2 regions of the Pseudomonas sp. TE6283 genome follow, and region 1 is predicted to be linked to the other one. Evidence: riboswitches for the same ligand, from Rfam matches in the RefSeq annotation. Region 1 holds a riboswitch; the other holds the start of a gene.
The links. Region 1 has a riboswitch for cobalamin ahead of ACVWZ5_RS01925 (ABC transporter substrate-binding protein). Riboswitches for the same ligand answer to the same signal wherever they lie in the genome.
Positions count from the first base shown of each region.

Region 2: another riboswitch for cobalamin. It lies ahead of ACVWZ5_RS12345 (CbtB domain-containing protein); the one in region 1 lies ahead of ACVWZ5_RS01925 (ABC transporter substrate-binding protein).

Region 1 is NZ_JBSSDH010000001.1:368,174-377,260, reverse strand. Features, by position in the region: gene ACVWZ5_RS01930 (FecCD family ABC transporter permease) at 1-678, opposite strand, end outside; gene ACVWZ5_RS01925 (ABC transporter substrate-binding protein) at 675-1,688, opposite strand; cobalamin riboswitch at 1,803-2,000, opposite strand; gene ACVWZ5_RS01920 (DUF1624 domain-containing protein) at 2,028-3,188, opposite strand; gene ACVWZ5_RS01915 (LysR family transcriptional regulator) at 3,287-4,207, opposite strand; gene ACVWZ5_RS01910 (MFS transporter) at 4,320-5,507, shown strand; gene ACVWZ5_RS01905 (hypothetical protein) at 5,793-6,686, opposite strand; partial or broken gene ACVWZ5_RS01900 (T6SS effector BTH_I2691 family protein) at 6,689-9,087, opposite strand, start outside.
Region 2 is NZ_JBSSDH010000007.1:163,865-172,951, forward strand. Features, by position in the region: gene ACVWZ5_RS12330 (ATP-binding protein) at 1-708, opposite strand, end outside; gene cobN (cobaltochelatase subunit CobN) at 711-4,472, opposite strand; gene cobW (cobalamin biosynthesis protein CobW) at 4,476-5,543, opposite strand; cobalamin riboswitch at 5,644-5,843, opposite strand; cobalamin riboswitch at 5,905-6,124, shown strand; gene ACVWZ5_RS12345 (CbtB domain-containing protein) at 6,227-6,412, shown strand; gene ACVWZ5_RS12350 (CbtA family protein) at 6,423-7,118, shown strand; gene ACVWZ5_RS12355 (cobalamin biosynthesis protein) at 7,118-7,519, shown strand; gene cobM (precorrin-4 C(11)-methyltransferase) at 7,549-8,301, shown strand; gene ACVWZ5_RS12365 (DUF1272 domain-containing protein) at 8,366-8,608, shown strand; gene ACVWZ5_RS12370 (response regulator transcription factor) at 8,779-9,087, shown strand, end outside.

The DNA.
Region 1 (9,087 bases):
GAAGGTGAACGCGTCCAGCGCCCGGCGGTGCCACAGGCACACTGCCAGCCCGACCAGGGCTACCGGCAGCGCCAGCCACACCGCTGGCCAGCGCACGCCGCTGAGGTTGCCCAGCAGCCAGAACAGGATGCCCCGGGCCTGTTCGGCGGTGGCCGACTTGGTGATGAGGAAGGCCGTCAGCGCGTTGAACAGTTGCGAGCCGGCGATGCCGGCGAGGATCACCTGGGCGTTGTCGTGGCGACTGCCGCTGGCCCGCGACAGCACCAGCACCAGGGCGAAGGCGGCCAGTGCGCCGATGAAGGCACCGGCCGACAGCGACAGCACCGCGCCACCGAGGCCGAACAGTCCCACCGCCACGGCACCGGTCGAGGCGCCTGCCGACAGGCCCAGCAGGTACGGCTCGGCCAGCGGGTTGCGCAGCAGCGCCTGGAGGATCACCCCGCAGGTCGCCAGCCCCGCGCCACAGGCGGCGGCCACCAGGGTGCGCGGCAGGCGGTAGTTCCAGACGATGCCGGCGTCGATGGGGTCGAGCGCATGGCCGGCCTGCCACAGCTGGTTGGCCAGTACCTGCCAGACCACCTCGGTGCTGATTCGCGTCTCGCCGATGGCGATCCCGGCGAGCATGGCCAGGCACAGGGCAAGCAGCGCGAAGGCGCCGATGGGCAGCAGGCGGCTCATGGCTGTGGTGCTTTACCGCTGGCGAAGGCGCTGGACAGCACTTCCAGGCCACGGAACAGACGGATGCCGGCCTGCATGGCGTCGGCGTCGAGGACGATGATCCGGCCTTGCTTGACCGCGTCCATGTTGCGGGTCACCGGGTCGCTGCGCAGGAACTCGAGCTTTTGCTGGTAGTCGTCGGCGGGGTAGCGGCGGCGGTCCATGCGCGCGACGATCAGCCAGGTGGGGTTGGCCCTGGCCAGGGTCTCCCAGCCCACCGCCGGCCATTCTTCGCGGGACTCCACCACGTTGCGTACGCCGAGGGTCTGCAGCATGAAGTCGGCCACGCCCTGGCGACCGGCGACGTAAGGGTCGACCTTGAGGTCGGCGCTGGAGAACCAGAACAGCGCGCTGGTGTGGCTCAGGTCCTGGCCGGCCAGGCGTTGCCGGGCCTGGTCCAACTGGCCCTTGAGCTCGGCATTGAGGCGTTCGCCGCGATCCTGCACGTCGAAGATCTCGGCCAGCTGGCTGACGCTCCTGTAGATGGTGTCGATCCTGAACGGCTGCAGGCGGGTACCGTCGGCGCCCACCAGGTTGTCCTTGCCTTCGCAGTCCGAGGGCAGCAGGTAGGTGGGAATGCCCAATTCTGCGAACTGTTCGCGGGTGCCGACCGCGCCCTGGGGGCCGACCATCCATTCGAACTGCGCGGTCACCAGCTGCGGGCGCTTGCCGACCACTGCCTCGAAGCCCGGTTCGTTGTCGGCCAGGCGCTCGACCTTGTCGTTCTGCGCCTTGAACTCGGGCAGCACGTTGTTGAACCACAGCGAGGTGCCCGCCAGCCGCTCGCCCAGGCCCAGGGCATAGAGCAACTCGGTGCCGGCCTGGCCGATGGTCACCACGCGCTGCGGGGCCTGGGCGAAGGTCTGCGGCAGGCCGCAGTTGTCGACGGTCAGCGGGTAGCGGGTGGCGTCGGCGTGGGCCAGGCCCGCCAGTGACAGGCCGGCGAGCAGGGTGGCGAAGCGGTGCGGCATGGTGGGGCGATCTCCTGTCGGGTGGTGCACGGAATGGCCCACGGACAGGCATCGCCAGGCGTCGTGCGGCAAGCACGCGGCCAGGGGCGGATGACCATCCCGGACACCCCGCCGGTTGGTGAATGCGTGCCGGCAGGTCTCCTGACTGGTGCGTCCTGGCCGGCGCCGGCCTTCCCGGGTCGGCAGACCCAGTGGCATCGATGGCGCAGGCTCGGCACCTACAGTTGCGGGGGCAGTTCCCTTTGGCCCGCCCTCGGCGCGCCCGGGATTCCCTTTTGATTCCGTGTGGAAACCGGCGGGCGGCATGGTAGACCATCGGGCCATCGGGTGAAAACGCTTTTACAGGTACTTGAGCCAGGCGATGTCGCGCCGCCGCGCCTTGAGCCGGGCGAAGCCGCGCACCGGCAGGTACAGGGCGATCGCCAGCAGCACCGCGACCAGCCACACCGCGCCGATGCCGTCGAAGCCGAAATAGCTGCCCTGGTTCAGGCCGAACAGCCCCACGCAGGCCACATACAGCAGCTTGAGCACATATAGGTGCAGCAGGTAGAAGAACATCGGCGCGGCGCCGAACACTGCCAGCGGGCCGATCCAGCGGGCGTCTCCCGCACGCTCGAAAGTGCGCAGCAGCAACAGGCCAGCGCCCAGGGTCAAGGCCAGGAACAGCAGCGACGGCGGGTATTTGGTGATGTTGAAGAAGCTCATCAACGTCTGCCCGCCGTTGGCGTAGAAGGTCCACGGCGCCTCGCCGTAGCCATTGAGCAGGCGCAACACGACAAAGCCGAGCAGCAGCATCATGCCGCCCAGCAGCAAGCGCTGCTGGCGCTCGCCGGCATCGCTGCCGCGGCCGAACCAGGGGCCGAGCCCGTAGCCCAGGGCGATCACGCCGATCCATGGCAGCACCGGGTAGGAGGTACGCAGGCGCAAGCCGTCGGGCAGCTCCAGCCAGCTGCGCTCGTGCAGGATCGCCCAGGGTACATGCAGCGCCGAGTGCGGCGCGAAGTGCAGGCCATCGAGCAGGTTGTGGCCGGCGACGATCAGCGCGCCGAGGGCCAGCAGCAGCGGGCGTGGCAGCCACACCAGCAGCGACAGGGCGATCATGCTCAGGCCGATGGCCCAGATCACCTGCAGGTAGATCACGCTCGGCGGCAACTGGAAGGTCCAGGCGAAGTTGACCAGGCTGAGCTCCAGCAGCACCAGGAACAGGCCGCGCTTGAACAGGAACGTCGCTGCATCGCCCCGGCCTTGGTGCTTTTCGCCGTAAAGCCAGGCCGACAGCCCGGTGAGCAGCACGAACACCGGCGCGCACAGGTGCGCCAGGGTGCGGCTGATGAAGAGGCTGGGGTCGGTCGCGTCGATGGTCATCGGGTCGCTGACCTGACGGTGCAGGAAGAAGGTTTCGCGCACGTGGTCCAGCAGCATGAACAGGATCACCAGGCCGCGCAGGGCGTCGATGCTGTGCAGGCGTTGGCTGGGGAGGGCGGTCGGGAGGCTGGTCATCGAGGAGGGTCGCTGGCAGAGGTATCATTCAAATGAAATGTTATTTTATTTCATTTATTTGTACCTGGATACAGCCATGCGCTGGCACTCCACTTGAATCAGCCCTGAATCAGTGGTCCCAGCCGCTCGGCCAGGGCCTGGACCGTCGCGCTCACCTTGGGCAGATGCCCACGGTTGCGACGCCAGGCCAGGTTGATCGGCAACCCCTCCATCGCGTACTCCGGCAGCACTTGCTGCAACGTCCCGGTGTCGAGCTGGCGCTGCACCAGCCAGGTCGGCAGTTGGGCAATGCCGTGCCCGGCGCTGATGGCCAGGGCCTGCCCCTCGGCATCGCCGATGGCCAGGCGGCCCGGCATCGGCCGCAGCTGCGCCAGGCCCGGGCGGGCGCCGGCGAAGTGCAGGGCCGGCGTGCTGCCGTCGGCGCAGGCGTAGAGCACACAGCCCTGGGCCTGCAACTGCTGCAGGTCGCGGGGCGTGCCGTGCCGGGCGAGGTAGGCGGGGGCGGCGCAGAACACCAGGCGCTGGCTGCCCAGGTAGCGGTGCTCGATGCCCGGCTGCCAAGTCTGTGGTCCACCGATGCGCACGACGATGTCGATGCCGTCCTCGGCCAGGTCGACGAAGCGGTCGGAGAGGGTGATGTGCGGTTGCAATCGCGGATGCAGCGCGGCGAAGTCGAGCACGGCGGGCAGCCCGTGCAGGCGGCCGAAGGTGGCCGGCAGGTCGATGCGCAGCTTGCCGCAGGGGGTCTTGTGCTCGTCGTTGAGGGCCAGTTCGGCCTCTTCGATCTCCGCCAGGACGCGGGTGCAGGTGCGGTAGTAGTCGGCGCCACTGTCGGTCAGGGCCAGGCGTCGGGTGGTGCGCTCGAACAGGCGCACCTGCAGGCGTTTCTCCAGGCGGGCCACGCCCTTGCTTACGGCGGAGCTGGTGAGGTTCATGCGCTCGGCGGCGGCGATGAAGCTGCCGGCGTTGGCCACGCTGACGAAGAAGTCGATGTCTTTCAGGCGTTCCGAGGCGGACATGGCATGGGTTCGCGATTATTGAATATGGTTCACTTGATAAGGGAATATCTACCAGTAATCGGAACAACATTCCAGATTAAGCTGGCCTGCCATTCATCGAGGATCGCAGTAGATGTCCACCTCCAGCTTGACCCATGCCACCCTGGCGCGGCCGGCGCCGCGTGCTGGGCTGTCGATCGGCCTGTTCGCCGTCGGCGGCTTTGCGGTGCTGACCACCGAGTTCCTGATTCTTGGCCTGCTGCCCGCGCTGGCACGTGACCTTGGACTGTCGGTGGCAGGCGCGGGCCAGTTGGTCACCCTGTTCGCGGTGACCGTGATGCTGTTCGGGCCGCCGCTCACCGCCTGGCTGTCGGCCCTGCCACGCAAGGGGCTGTTCATCGCCATCCTGCTGCTGTTCGCCGCCTCCAATGCGCTGTCGGCGCTGGCGCCGAACGTCTGGGTACTGGCCATGGCGCGGTTCCTCGCCGCGTTGGTCCTGCCGGTGTACTGGGGTACCGCCAGCGAAAGCGCCGGGCAACTGGTGGGCCAGGGGCGCGAGGGCTGGGCGGTGGCGCGGGTCTACTTGGGGATCACGGCGGCGTTCGTCTTTGGCATCCCGCTGGGCACCCTTGCCGCCGGGATGGTCGGCTGGCGCGGCAGCTTCTGGTTGCTCGCCGGGCTGTGCCTGCTGGTGGCGCTGCTGATGTTGGCCTGGCTGCCACCCCTGCCGGCGGTCCCGGCCCGCGCCGCGGGAGAGCGGCAGTCGGTGATTCTCAAGGACCGTCGTTTCATCGCCCATGTGCTGCTGTCGGCGCTGGTGTTCACCGCCATGTTCACTGCCTACACTTACCTGGCCGAGATCCTCGAGCAGCTTGCCACCGTGCCGGCCAACGCGGTCGGTTGGTGGCTGATGGGCTTTGGTCTGGTGGGCATGCTCGGCAACGCCCTGGCCGGACGGATCGTCGATCGCAGCCCGCTGCGGGCCACGCTGTTGCTGTTGGCGATGCTGGCCTTGGGCATGGGCCTGGTCACCCCGGTGATCGGCAACCCGCTGCTGCTGGTGGGCGCCCTGGCCTTGTGGGGCATCGCCTACACGGCGCTGTTCCCGGTGTGCCAGGTGCGGGTGATGCGGGCCGGCGCCAAGGCCCAGGCCCTGGCCGGGACCCTCAACGTGTCGGCGGCCAACGCGGGCATCGCCGCCGGTGCCGCGCTGGGGGGCGCGGCGATCCAGGGGCTTGGTCTGGCTGCACTGGGTTACGTGGCTTGTGGGTTTGCTGTGTTGGCGTTGATGGCCACGCTGGTGCTGCAACGGAGCGAGTGAGTTCTGCTCCACCGTCCAGCCAAGGCGCGGTTACGCCATAGGGGAGACGGCAGCCGGGTTTGAGATGGCTGCAGAGCGACTTGTTGCAATCCTGCCGATCCTTAGTCAATCAGCCAGGCAGGGGCGCCTTCGATCAGGACACCGCCATGGCTGGTCTTGTCTCCCTGGCGTGCCGCAGCTGAGTTCATCCCCTCTGCCCGCGCCACTGATGACGGTGCCTTCCCCGTGGAGAGTGCAAAGGTGGTGATGGTCGACTCGGGCGGTGACCAACGAGTCAGTTGACCCTCATTTGCGCTTCCTTTTACTTGGCTGGACAGGGGCTTGCTCGAAAGCCTCCGGGGGAGGAGGTGCGGCACGGACGTTGAACAGGTGGCAGACGATGTACCAACAGACGGCGAGAGTGAAGTTGTAAGGAAACAGCACTGCCCAAAACGGTAACTGCCAGTTTTTTTTGCCCTGCATTTCCCCAGGTTCGCCGGTTCGCCAAGGGGCGTAGTGACGCCAGGCTTCGCCTGGTGTCAGACAGATGGCGTGCAGAGGTTTGTGCCACCAGTTGGGTTCGCGGGGAGGAGGGAGTTTGGCCGGGCCGTTGTTCATGAAGTGGCGAAGGTATTCCCAGACTTCGGCGACGTGCTTGATGCCGGATTCGGTGGGTTCGTTGCTGTCGACCCATAAGCAATCTTTTTGGTGCAGGCTGCCATCCTCCCGAGGTGGGGCGAAGGCGAGTGCATAACTGGTGCTGAAGGATGAGCCGCCGAATTCAGTGCGTTGGAATACGCCTCCGTATAAATTTTTCCAATTAAAGGTTATAAGTTTTTTGCCTCGCTGATAGTAAATTTTCTTGGTTGAGCAGTTGAAATAAAATCCAGAGAGGTTTCTTATAAAATAGACTCGGTAAAGTAGGAAGGGGAGAAAAATTAAGGGTGAAATTGTCATCATGGCTATGAAGGCAAGATCGAGGGCGTCGATGTTTAATGATTTTATTGATAGTAACTCTGGGTAGATAGTAATCATTCCTCCGAGGATCAGTGCTGTATAAGTTTTTCCCATAAAAACGGAGTCTGTTACCCATGGATTTCGTAGGCATAATGTGTTGTTATGCAAATTTACTAGCTGTCCAGTAATTGCGGCTTCATTTTCGGATTTTGAGTTTATAGTAAATATCCATTTAACTGTCATGGTCAACGCTCGAGACGAAAAATTGAATTAACCTCATTTTTTCATTCAAGCCTTGATTGGAGCTATAGACTAAATGCAGTGAGGCATGATTTTGGTGGGTCAGCGTGTGCTTGAAATGCAGAATCAAGCCGGCGCCCACAACGTAGCAAACAGCAGAAAGTGGAAATACGACCATTTCACCGTCTTCACGAAGGCTGCTCAAGCTACCTGACCATTCGCTTGTGCCTACGATGAAGCCCGGTAGGAATACTGTGAATTCCACGGTGGATTGTGTAGTGGTGACTTCGTTATGGGTGATGGCGGTCCAGTTTGCTGGCGCCCAGTAATTATTTTCATACCAACCGCTGTCGACTCCGGTTATACCAAAGTATCGCGCTTCTTCTGCAGATATTAACCTTGGTCCGTAGTGCTCGTCGTGCCAGGCTTTAAGTTCGTCTTGCAGTGAGGGAAATTCAGGAAGTTTTTGTTCGTGATCCAGAACGATCTCGGAACGTGCCTCTCCATCGTTTTTACGATTGCCGAATATGCTCCGTGCTGCCCAGAATTCAATAGGGGAGTGCAGGTGCGCATGTGCCTGGGCGTGAAGGTATAAGCCTCCGGCAATAATCGCTATTCCTAGAAGCACTAGCCCGGCTGCGGCCCACCCAGCAAAGGGCACTACTGACGTAGCTCCCGCAACTGCGAGTCCAGCTTCTAGGGCGACCACAGAACCAGCAGCCACGGTCAGTCCACCGCCCACCGTATACCAAGCGGCGGTTGAGTTGCCGTTACTGTGCTGGCGCCACGCCTTTGAGAAATCAGAAAACAAGCCAAAGCCAATTGCGGGATATCCCGCTAAGCGCGCAAAGAGATTACTACTTAGGAACTTGATCACTCCGTTACCAAACGCCATCCCCGGCGCCGTTGCACTCAATCGCAGCATTACGGCTTGCTGCGTTTTTCTCACGCTAACCAATGTCGCCGCGGCCGCACCAATCACCCCGAAAATCGACGCCGCAAACCCCAAGGTGTATTCCGGCGCATCGCTTTTCTGCAGGCTGTTGTAAGCCGTCTTCAGCGAGATCACGTTGAACCACAGCATCCCGGCGTTCAGACCACCGCCTCCGCCCGAAGTAAGCAACCCGAGCAAGTTGGGTTTAACCCGCGCAGTGGTGGTCAACTCAACCGCCACCGTCCGATTGCCCGAAATACGCAGCTGCTTCATTTCCTCAACCTGCGCCATGCCGCTCTTCAAATACCGCTCCACCTCCTGGCTGAACGGGTTTTCCCGGATGGCCTGGTCGGTGATCTGGTAACGCGCCGCCAACAGCCCCAGCGCTTTCTCGGCATTGGCCTCACGCGCCGCCAGCAGCACCTGCTGACGCAGGGTGTGGCTGGCATCCCAGCGGGTTTGGCCGCGCAGGCGTTTGAGCACCACGGCGTTGACGGACTGGGCAGTGAGATCGGTGATGTCGGCAATGGCCGGAAAACGCCCGGCCAGCCCTTCGATGACATTGTCGCTGCCCCCCAGCACACCGCCGGCCGCATCGGCTTTGTCCTTGAAGGGGTTGAACGGCGCCAGGGCGGTGTAGAGCGGGCTGTCGTGCTGGTCCAGCCACTGTTCCAGGCGTTTGAAGCGCAGGTCTCGGTCTTCGGTACCGGGTGTCGGCTGGCCCATCGGGTAAATCAGCAGGGCCAGGGCGATTTCCAGGCCACGGGCCGAGATGCGTTCGTTGCGGTCATAGCACGCCAGTGCGGCGGCCAGGCTGTAGGGGGCATCGATATGCGCAGCTTCGGCCGTGGCCAGCCACGCGTCGTGGTCATGACTGGCTTGCAGGGCAAGGTTGCGCAGGCCTGCAATGCGCTGCTCCAGCTCATCGCGTTCGGCGAGGAACTGCAGGTATTTGTCGGTATCGATGCGCAGCGCCAAGCGCGCACCGTTGGGGGAATAGTCCTCGTGAGTGAGGGCCCGGTAACGTGCCTCGGCCGGGGGGAGAGGGCGTCCTGTGCGGGTGGACTGCAGCCTTGTCTCGACCACTTCGGTAGCGGGCATATCCGCCGGGTACATCGTCTCCAGGGTTTTGTTCAGCAACAGGGCGACCAGGTTGCGATGGTGAAAATCGCGGCTCTGCTGGCTGAGCCGTTCGGCATCGAGCTGGTAGCACGCCGGTACGCCTGCCTGCTCGGAGCCTTGTGCAGGTTTGGTGTGTTCCAGCTGTTCGGCGGGCATCAGGTCGTGCAGTTGGTGCTGGTAGGCCGAGACCGACAGGCTCAGGTCCAGGGCCACGCCTTCAGCATCAGCCAGCGCCACCACCACCGGTATTTTCGGCTGGGTGCTGGGATAGTCCCGGGCAATGGCGTTGAGCCTGCCGATGGACAAGATGCCGGTGGACGCGTGGCTGCTCCAGGTCAGGGACATACG
Region 2 (9,087 bases), on a different contig from region 1:
GGCGAAGCAGCGTTCGGTAATCCAGGCCAGGGCCTGGTCGTCCAGGGCGATCGATGCCAAGCGCTCACGCGCCGACCGACAGCGCTCGCGCAACGCCGCCTGCTGCGCGGCCCACTGTTCGCAGAACGCCTGCGGATCGCTGTCGAAGGCCAGCCGGCGCCGAATGATCTGCTGACGCGCCTGCGGCGCTGGCAAACCTTCCAGGGCCACGTTGAGGCCAAAACGGTCGAGCAACTGCGGACGCAGCTCGCCCTCCTCCGGGTTCATGGTGCCGATCAGCACGAAGCGGGCGGCATGCCGATGGGAAATGCCGTCGCGCTCGATGCGGTTGGTGCCGCTGGCGGCCACATCCAGCAGCAGGTCCACCAGGGGATCGGGCAACAGGTTGACTTCATCGACGTACAACACCCCACCGTCAGCATGGGCCAGCACGCCCGGCGAGAACCGTGCCTGGCCCTGGCCGAGGGCGGCATCCAGGTCGAGGGTGCCAACCAGGCGCTCCTCGGTGGCCCCCAGCGGCAGGGTCACGAACGGACCGTCGCCTAGCAGATCGGCCAAGCCCCGGGCCAGGGTGCTCTTGGCCATGCCACGCGGGCCTTCGATCAGCACGCCGCCGATCTTCGGGTCGATGGCGGTCAGGCACAGGGCCAGCTTGAGGTCGTCGGCGCCAACCACGGCGGCCAGGGGAAATTGCACGGGATCGCTCATGTTCAGCTGTCTTCCTCGCCGGCGAGCAACTGCTGCTCGAGGCTTTCACGATAGTCGCCCGGCGCCTGCCACAACCCGCGCTGCTGGGCTTCCAGCAGGCGTTCGGTGAGGTCGCGCAGGGCTTCGGGGTTGTGCTCGCGCATGAAATCGCGGGTGGCCGGGTCGAGCACATAGGCATCGGCCAGCCCTTGGTAATGATGATCGTCGATCAGGTGGGTGGTGGCGTCGAAGGCGAACAGGTTGTCGACCGTGGCCGCCAGCTCGAACGCGCCTTTATAGCCATGACGCTTGGCACCGTCGATCCACTTGGGGTTGAGCGCCCGGGCACGGATCACCCGGTTGAGTTCTTCCTTGAGGGTACGCACCTGGGGCCGGTCGGCCTGGCTGTGGTCGCCGTGGTAGCTGGCCCGCGAGGTGCCGGCCAGGGTTTCGGCAGCCGCCAGCATGCCACCCTGGAACTGGTAATAATCATTGGAGTCAAGCAGGTCGTGCTCGTGGTTGTCCTGGTTCTGCAGCACCGCCTGGACCTGGGCCAGGCGCTGGACGAACGCGGCGCGGGCCGGGGTGCCTTCGTCAGCGACGCCGTAGGCGTAGCCACCATGATTGAGGTAGACCTCGGCCAGATCGTCGCGGCTGTGCCACAGGCGACCATCGATAGCGCTCTGCACACCCGCCCCGTAGGCGCCAGGCTTGGCACCAAACACCCGCCAACCGGCCTGTCGCGCCGCCTGCTCGGCCTCGACTCCGGCCCCGAGCAGCGCTTGGCGCTCGGCGCGCACCCGCGCGGCCAGAGGATTCAGGTCGTCCGGTTCGTCCAGCGCCGCCACCGCCTGCACGGCGGCGTCGAACAGGCGGATCAGGTTGCCGAAGGCATCGCGGAAAAAGCCCGACACCCGCAGCGTCACGTCCACCCGCGGCCGGTCGAGCAGGCTCAGCGGCAGGATTTCGAAGTCATCGACCCGTTGGCTGCCGGTGGCCCACACCGGGCGTACGCCCATCAGCGCCATGGCCTGGGCGATATCGTCGCCGCCGGTGCGCATGGTCGCCGTGCCCCACACCGACAGGCCCAGCTGGCGCAGGTGATCGCCGTGATCCTGCAGGTGGCGCTCGAGGATCAGGTTGGCCGAGGCGAACCCCAGGCGCCAGGCCGTGGCGGTGGGCAGGTTGCGCACATCGACGGTATAGAAGTTGCGCCCGGTGGGCAGCACGTCCAGGCGGCCGCGGCTGGGCGCGCCGCTGGGCCCGGCCGGGACGAAACGCCCGGCCAGGGCCGCCAGCAGGCCATCGATCTCGGCGCCGCCGCAGGCATCGAGGTCGGGCGCGACCTGCTCGACGAGCGTGCGCAGCACCGCGCGCACCGCCTCCCACTGCGCCTCGTCCGGCAGCGCCACGGCGCCCATCAGGGCCTGCTCGATCAATGACAACGCCAACAACTCCAGGCGCTCGCGAGTATCGCCACAGGTTCGCCAGAGGCTGGCGTCGAGTTGCGCCAGCAGGTCCGGGCGCGGCCCTTCCCAGGCCTGCCCCAGATCGCAATCCAGCGGATCGAAGCCCAGCGCCAACGCCTTGGCCAGCTCACGGATCAGGCTGGCGTTACCGCCCCTGCCATCGCCTCGCGCCACCCGCAGCAACGCCAGCAGCGTATCGCTGCGCAAACGCCCCTGCGGCGACTGGCCGAACACGTGCAGGCCGTCGCGGATCTGCGATTCCTTCAGGTCGCACAGGTAGGTGTCAAGCCGCGGCAGCCAGACCGCCGCGTCCTCCATCTGGCCTTCGAGCTGCAGTTCGCGGTCGATATGGTGGGTCTTGACCAGTTCGAGGATGTCACGTTGCAGCTCGCGGGCACGGCGTGGGTCGAGCAACTGCGCCTCGTAGTATTCATCGGCCAGTTGCTCCAGGTGGCGCAGCGGGCCATAGGTCTCGGCACGGGTCAACGGCGGCATCAGGTGGTCGATGATGACCGCCTGGGTGCGGCGCTTGGCCTGGGCGCCCTCGCCCGGGTCGTTGACGATGAACGGGTAGATGTTGGGCAACGGGCCGAGCAAGGCATCCGGCCAGCACTCGGCGGACAGGCCCACGCCCTTGCCCGGCAGCCACTCCAGGTTGCCATGCTTGCCCACATGGATCACCGCGTCGGCGGCATAGCCGTTGCGCAGCCAGAAGTGGAACGCCAGGTAGCCGTGGGGCGGCACCAGGTCCGGGTCGTGGTATACGGCGCTGTGGTCCACCTGGTAGCCCCGCGCCGGCTGGATGCCGACGAAGGTCAGGCCGTAGCGCAGGCCGGCGACCATCATGCGCCCACTGCGGAACATCGGGTCCTGCTCGGGCGGCCCCCAGCGCTCCAGCACGGCGCGCTGGTTGGCCTCGGGCAAGGCGGCAAAGGCGCGCTGGTAGTCGGCCAGGGCCAGGCTCTGGGCGCAGGGGCGCTGGTCGAGATGGTCGAGGTCGTTGGTGACCCCGCCGAGCAACTGGTGAATCAGCTCAGTGCCGCTGTCAGGCAGGCCGGCCACCGGATAACCCTGCGCCTGCAGGGCCTCGAGGATATTGAGCGCCGCGCCCGGCGTGTCCAGGCCGACGCCATTGCCGATGCGCCCGTCGCGGGTCGGGTAGTTGGCCAGCACCAGGGCCACGCGCTTTTCCTGGTTGTCCAGGCGCGCCAGGGTCACCCAGCGCCGTGCCAGTTCGGCGACGAAGTCCATGCGTTCGGGATGGGCCCGGTAGCAGACCACATCGGACTGGCTGCGCTCGCTGCGCCAGGCCAGGTCCTTGAAACTCACCGGCCGGGTGATGATACGCCCGTCCAGTTCCGGCAAGGCGATGTGCATCGCCAGGTCGCGGGCTCCCAGGCCCTGCTCGCTCTGCTCCCAGCCAGGCTGGTTGTCCTGGGCGCAGATCGCCTGCAGCACCGGCACATCGCGGCGCAGCGGACGCAGGTTGGGTTGCTCGGGACTGGACAGGGCGAAGCCTGTGGTGTTGATCACCACCTCGGCCTGCACCTCGTCGAGCCAGGCCTCGACCTGGTCCAGGCAGGCGCGTTCCTTCAGGCTGGCCACGGCAATGGGCAATGGATTCAGCCCGCAGGCCTGCAGGCGCTGGCAGAACACATCGATGAACGCCGTGTTGGCCGCCTGCAGGTGCGAACGGTAGAACAGCAACGGCGCCACCGGATGTTCCGGATTCCACTGGGCGTACCAGTCCTCCAGGCGCGCCGTGGCCTTGGCCGGGTGATAGACCGCCGTGCGCGGCAAGGGCTGCGGCTCATCCCACGGGTAATCACAACCCAGCCATTGGCTGGCCAGGCAGTTGAACAGGTTAACGGCGTTGGTCTTGCCGCCCTGGCGCAGGAAGTGCCAGAGGCGCTCGGCCTGTTCGCCGCGGACCGTGCCCAGGTCGGTAAGCTCAGGATCGGGGCGGTCGTCGCCGGGCACCAGGATCAGCTCGACCCCACGCCCCGCCAGTTCGACCAGTTGCTCGACACCATAGCGCCAGTAGCCGACGCCGCCATGCAGCGACACCAGGATCACCTTGGCATGGCGCAGCACCTGGTCGACATACAGGTCGACCGAGGCATGGTTCTGCACCTGCATCGGGTTGGCCAGGCGCACGCTGGGGAAGTGCGCCGGCAGCTGCTCGGCGGTTTCGGCGAGCAGCGCCAGGTGTGAATCACCGCTGCAGAGGATCACCAGGTCGGCGGGGGTCTGGCCGAGGTCGGCGATGCTGTCGTCCGGCACGAAGCCGCCGGGTTGGGTCCGCAGCAGGTGCATGGATCAGGCGCCCAGGGCCTGGCGCAGGCGCGCTTCCAGCTGTGCGGCGTCCAGCGCCTGGCCAATCAGCACCAGGCGAGTGATGCGTGGTTCATCGCTGCGCCAGGCGCGGTCGAAATGCTTGTCGAAGCGGGTGCCCACACCCTGGATCAGCAGGCGCATCGGCTTGCCTGGAATCGCGGCGAAACCCTTGGCGCGCAGGATGCCGAACTCGGTGACCAACTGGGTCAGGGCGTCGAGCAGCAGGCTCTCGTCGGCCTCGGGCAGATCGATGGAGATCGAGTCGAAGGCGTCGTGGTCATGGTCGTCATGGTCATCGCCGTCGTGATGCGAGTCGTGATGGGTACGGCGACCATCGATATGCGCCTCGGACTCGGCGCCCACGCCCAGCAGCACTTCCAGCGGCAGGCGACCACTGCTGGCCTCGATCACCTTGACCGCCGGCGGCAGCTCCTCGGCCACTTCGGCACGGACCTTGGCCAGGCCCTCGGTGTCGATCAGATCGGCCTTGTTCAGCACCACCAGGTCGGCGCTGGCCAGCTGGTCGGCGAACAATTCATGCAGCGGCGACTCATGGTCGAGATTGGGGTCGAGCTTGCGCTGGGCATCGACCTGCTCCGGGTAGGCGGCAAAGGTGCCGGCAGCCACGGCCGGGCTGTCGACCACGGTGATCACCGCGTCGACGGTGCAGGCGTTGCGGATTTCCGGCCATTGGAAGGCCTGTACCAGCGGTTTGGGCAAGGCCAGGCCGCTGGTCTCGATAAGGATGTGGTCGAGGTCGCCGCGACGGGCCACCAGCTCGCGCATCACCGGGAAGAACTCTTCCTGCACGGTGCAGCACAGGCAACCGTTGGCCAGCTCATAGACGCGGCCGTTGGCCTCTTCCTCGGTGCAGCCGATGCTGCACTGCTTGAGGATCTCGCCGTCGATGCCCAGCTCGCCGAACTCATTGACGATCACCGCGATGCGGCGGCCCTGGGCGTTGTCGAGCATATGGCGCAGCAAGGTGGTCTTGCCCGAGCCGAGGAAGCCGGTAACGATGGTGACGGGAAGCTTGGCCAGTGTTTTCATGTCGCGATGCCCTTGGCAGCAATGGCGCGGGCATGCAGGACGACAGCCACGGCCCTGCCGGCCTGGCGCGTTCGCCACCGGATCACCCCGCCCGGTTGAAAGTCGAAAACGTCACGAGGCAGGTCTCCTGGCTCGCACCGCTGCGGCTCGCCGGCCGGTGGGCCGGCGCCTTCCCGCGCGCCTGCGCAGTGGCTGTGCCGAACCCTTCAGTGCTTACAGTTGCGGGGGCAGCCGCGGCTTGTACCGCGTTCCCGTCTTAGCTCGGGCCAACGCCCGAGAACCTCGCAGCGGCAAGGCTACGCAGTGCCTGCCTGGCGGTCAACCGCCACGGCGATTGACGCGGGCCCGGCCCCGTGATTTGCTAGCGCATTGCGTTCAGGTGCCCCCGACGGGGGTGAAACGGGAAACCGGTGCGTCGCGTGTCCACTCCAGGAGCCGACAAGGCCGGTGCTGCCCCCGCAACGGTAAGCGAGAGAAGCGTCCGGACCACTGTGCCAACAGCAAGGCATGGGAAGGTGACGCGCCACGGAGTCCTGCTCCACCTCGCCAGCCCGGAGACCGGCCTGACACGTGCTCACAGTACACCCCGCGGTGGGCGGGCGTCGTCGTATCACCTGGGCCAATCGTGCCCGGGGTCGTCGCGCATGCCCGTTGCCACAACAAAAGCAGCAGAGGAACGCGTCATGCCCATCACCAGCGCCAAACACAGTATCGCCACCCCCGTCAGCCTCAGCCAGCGACTGATCATCGCGGTCGGCGCCAGCCTGCTGGGCCTGTGCCTGGTGTACTTCGCCGGTTTCTCGCACATCGAGGCAGTGCACAACGCCGCCCACGATACCCGCCACAGCGCCGCCTTCCCCTGCCACTGAGTAAACCCGCATGATTACGCGTCTCGCCCGTACCGCGGGTTTCAGCGGCCTGCTCGCGGCCCTGTTGCTGACCCTGCTGCAGAGCTTCTGGGTCGCCCCACTGATTCTCCAGGCGGAAACCTACGAGTCCGCCGCCCCGGTCGCCGAACACCATGAGCACGGCGACGCCGCCGCGCCCCACGAGCATGAGCACAGCGCCGAAGCCTGGTCGCCGGAAGACGGCTGGCAGCGCGTGCTGTCCACCACCGGTGGCAACCTGGTGGTCGCCGTCGGTTTCGCCCTGATCCTGGTCGCCCTCTACAGCCTGCGTGAACCGAACCGCGTGGCCACCGGCGCGCTGTGGGGCCTGGCCGGCTTCGCCGTGTTCTGCCTGGCGCCGACCCTGGGCCTGCCCCCGGAGCTGCCCGGCACCGCCGCCGCCGACCTTGGCCAGCGCCAGAACTGGTGGATCGGCACCGCTGCGGCCACCGCCGCCGGCCTGGCATTGCTGGTGTTCGCCCGGCACTGGCTGTTCAAGGCGCTGGGTGTCGCCCTGCTGGTGATCCCGCACCTGATCGGCGCGCCACAGCCGGCCGTGCATGAAAGCCTTGCGCCGCAAGCCCTCGAGACCCAGTTCAAGATCGCCTCGTGGCTGACCAACGCCGCGTTCTGGCTGGCCCTGGGCCTGCTCAGCGCCTGGCTGTACCGTCGCTCCAGCCAGGCCTGATGCGCGACCTGCCTGCCCAGCCGGCGTTGTACGCCGGCTTTGGCTGTCGCCGTGGCTGCCCGGTGGAGACGCTGGCAGTGCTGCTGCGCCAGACCTTCACCCGCAACGCCCTGCCCCTCTCGGCCCTGCGCGCCATTGCCAGCATCGAGCCCAAGGCCCGCGAGCCCGGCCTGCTGGCACTGGCCGAACGCCTGGGGCTGCCGTACATCTGTTTCGACGCCGCGCACCTGCTGGTCTTCGAACCGCAGCTCAGCCAGCGTTCACCCACGGCGTACGCGCAGACCGGCTGCTGGGGCGTCGCCGAAAGCGCCGCACTGGCCCTGGCCGGCGACCATGGCCGCCTGCACGTGCCGAGGCAGGTCCTCGGCAGCGCTACCCTGGCCCTGGCCATCGGCGGATAGTCCGCCACTCTTCTATACAAGGAACCCCCATGACGGTCTATTTCATCGGCGCCGGCCCCGGCGATCCCGAGCTGATCACGGTCAAGGGCCAGCGCCTGATCCGCCAGTGCCCGGTGATCGTCTATGCCGGCTCCCTGGTCCCCGCCGCCGTGCTGGAAGGTCACCAGGCGCACACGGTAATCAACAGCGCCGAACTGCACCTGGAGCAGATCGTCGAGGCGATGCGCCAGGCTCACGCCAACGGCGAGGACGTGGCGCGCGTGCACAGCGGCGACCCCAGCCTGTACGGCGCCATCGGCGAGCAGATTCGCCACTTGCGTGAACTGGGCATCGACTACCAGATCGTCCCCGGCGTCACTGCCACGGCTGCCAGTGCCGCGCTGCTCGGCTGTGAGCTGACCTTGCCCGATGTGGCGCAGACCGTGATCCTCACCCGTTATGGCGACAGTTCACCGATGCCGGCCGGTGAGCAACTGGCGGACCTGGCCCGCCACGGTAGTACCCTGGCCATCCACCTGGGCGTGCGCCACCTGTCCCGCATCATCGAGGACCTGCTCCCGCATTATGGCGCCGACTGCCCGATCGCAGTGGTCCATCGCGCCACCTGGCCGGACCAGGACTGGGTAAAGGGCACCCTGGCGGATATCAGCGAGCGCGTGACCGCAAAAGGCTTCCGGCGCACAGCGCTGATCCTGGTCGGCCATGTGCTGGGCGATGCGCCGTTCGCCGACTCGGCCCTGTATCGCGCCGGCCGCGCCCATCTCTACCGCCCCGGCTCGTGAAGCGATTGCCGACCGGGGCGTGACGTAGCACACTGGCTTTTCCAACTGGACGGAAATCAAGCCCATGCTCGAACTGCGCCCCAACTGCGAATGCTGCGACACCGACCTGCCCGCCGAAAGCCCGGATGCGCTGATCTGCTCGTTCGAATGCACCTTCTGCCGAGCCTGCAACGACCGGCACTTCCACCACCACTGCCCGAACTGCGGCGGCCAGCTGGTGGCCCGCCCGACCCGTGTCGGCAAGGCGCTGGACAACAACCCCGCCGCGACACAGCGTGTGCACAAGCCGCACGCGCCCTGCGCCTGAACCTCGCTTGTAGGACTTTTCTACAGGTTGGTGTAGGTTTTTCAACACACCTATACTCGCCTATTACCAAGGCTCCTGAATATCCGTAAGGTGCGCGCTGCCCAGCAAGCCTGCTGTCCAGCGCCTATAGATGGCTGGAAGCTCGCTGCACTTTGACAGGAGTTACCTGAATGACATCCGTGCTGTTGGTCGATGACCATCACATTGTTCGACTCGCCGTACGCATGCTGCTCGAACGTGAACGCTTCACCGTCGTGGGGGAAACCGGCAAAGGCAAGGAAGCTGCCCGCCTGGCCGAACAGACCAAGGCGGATGTGGTCATCCTCGACATCGGCCTACCGGACCTCGACGGCATGGAGGTGATCAAGCGCCTCAAGCTGATCGACCCACCGCCACGGATCATGGCCCTGACCGGTCAGCCAGCCGACCTCTATGTGCGTCGCTGTATGGACGCCGGCATCTCGGCTTTCGTCAACAAG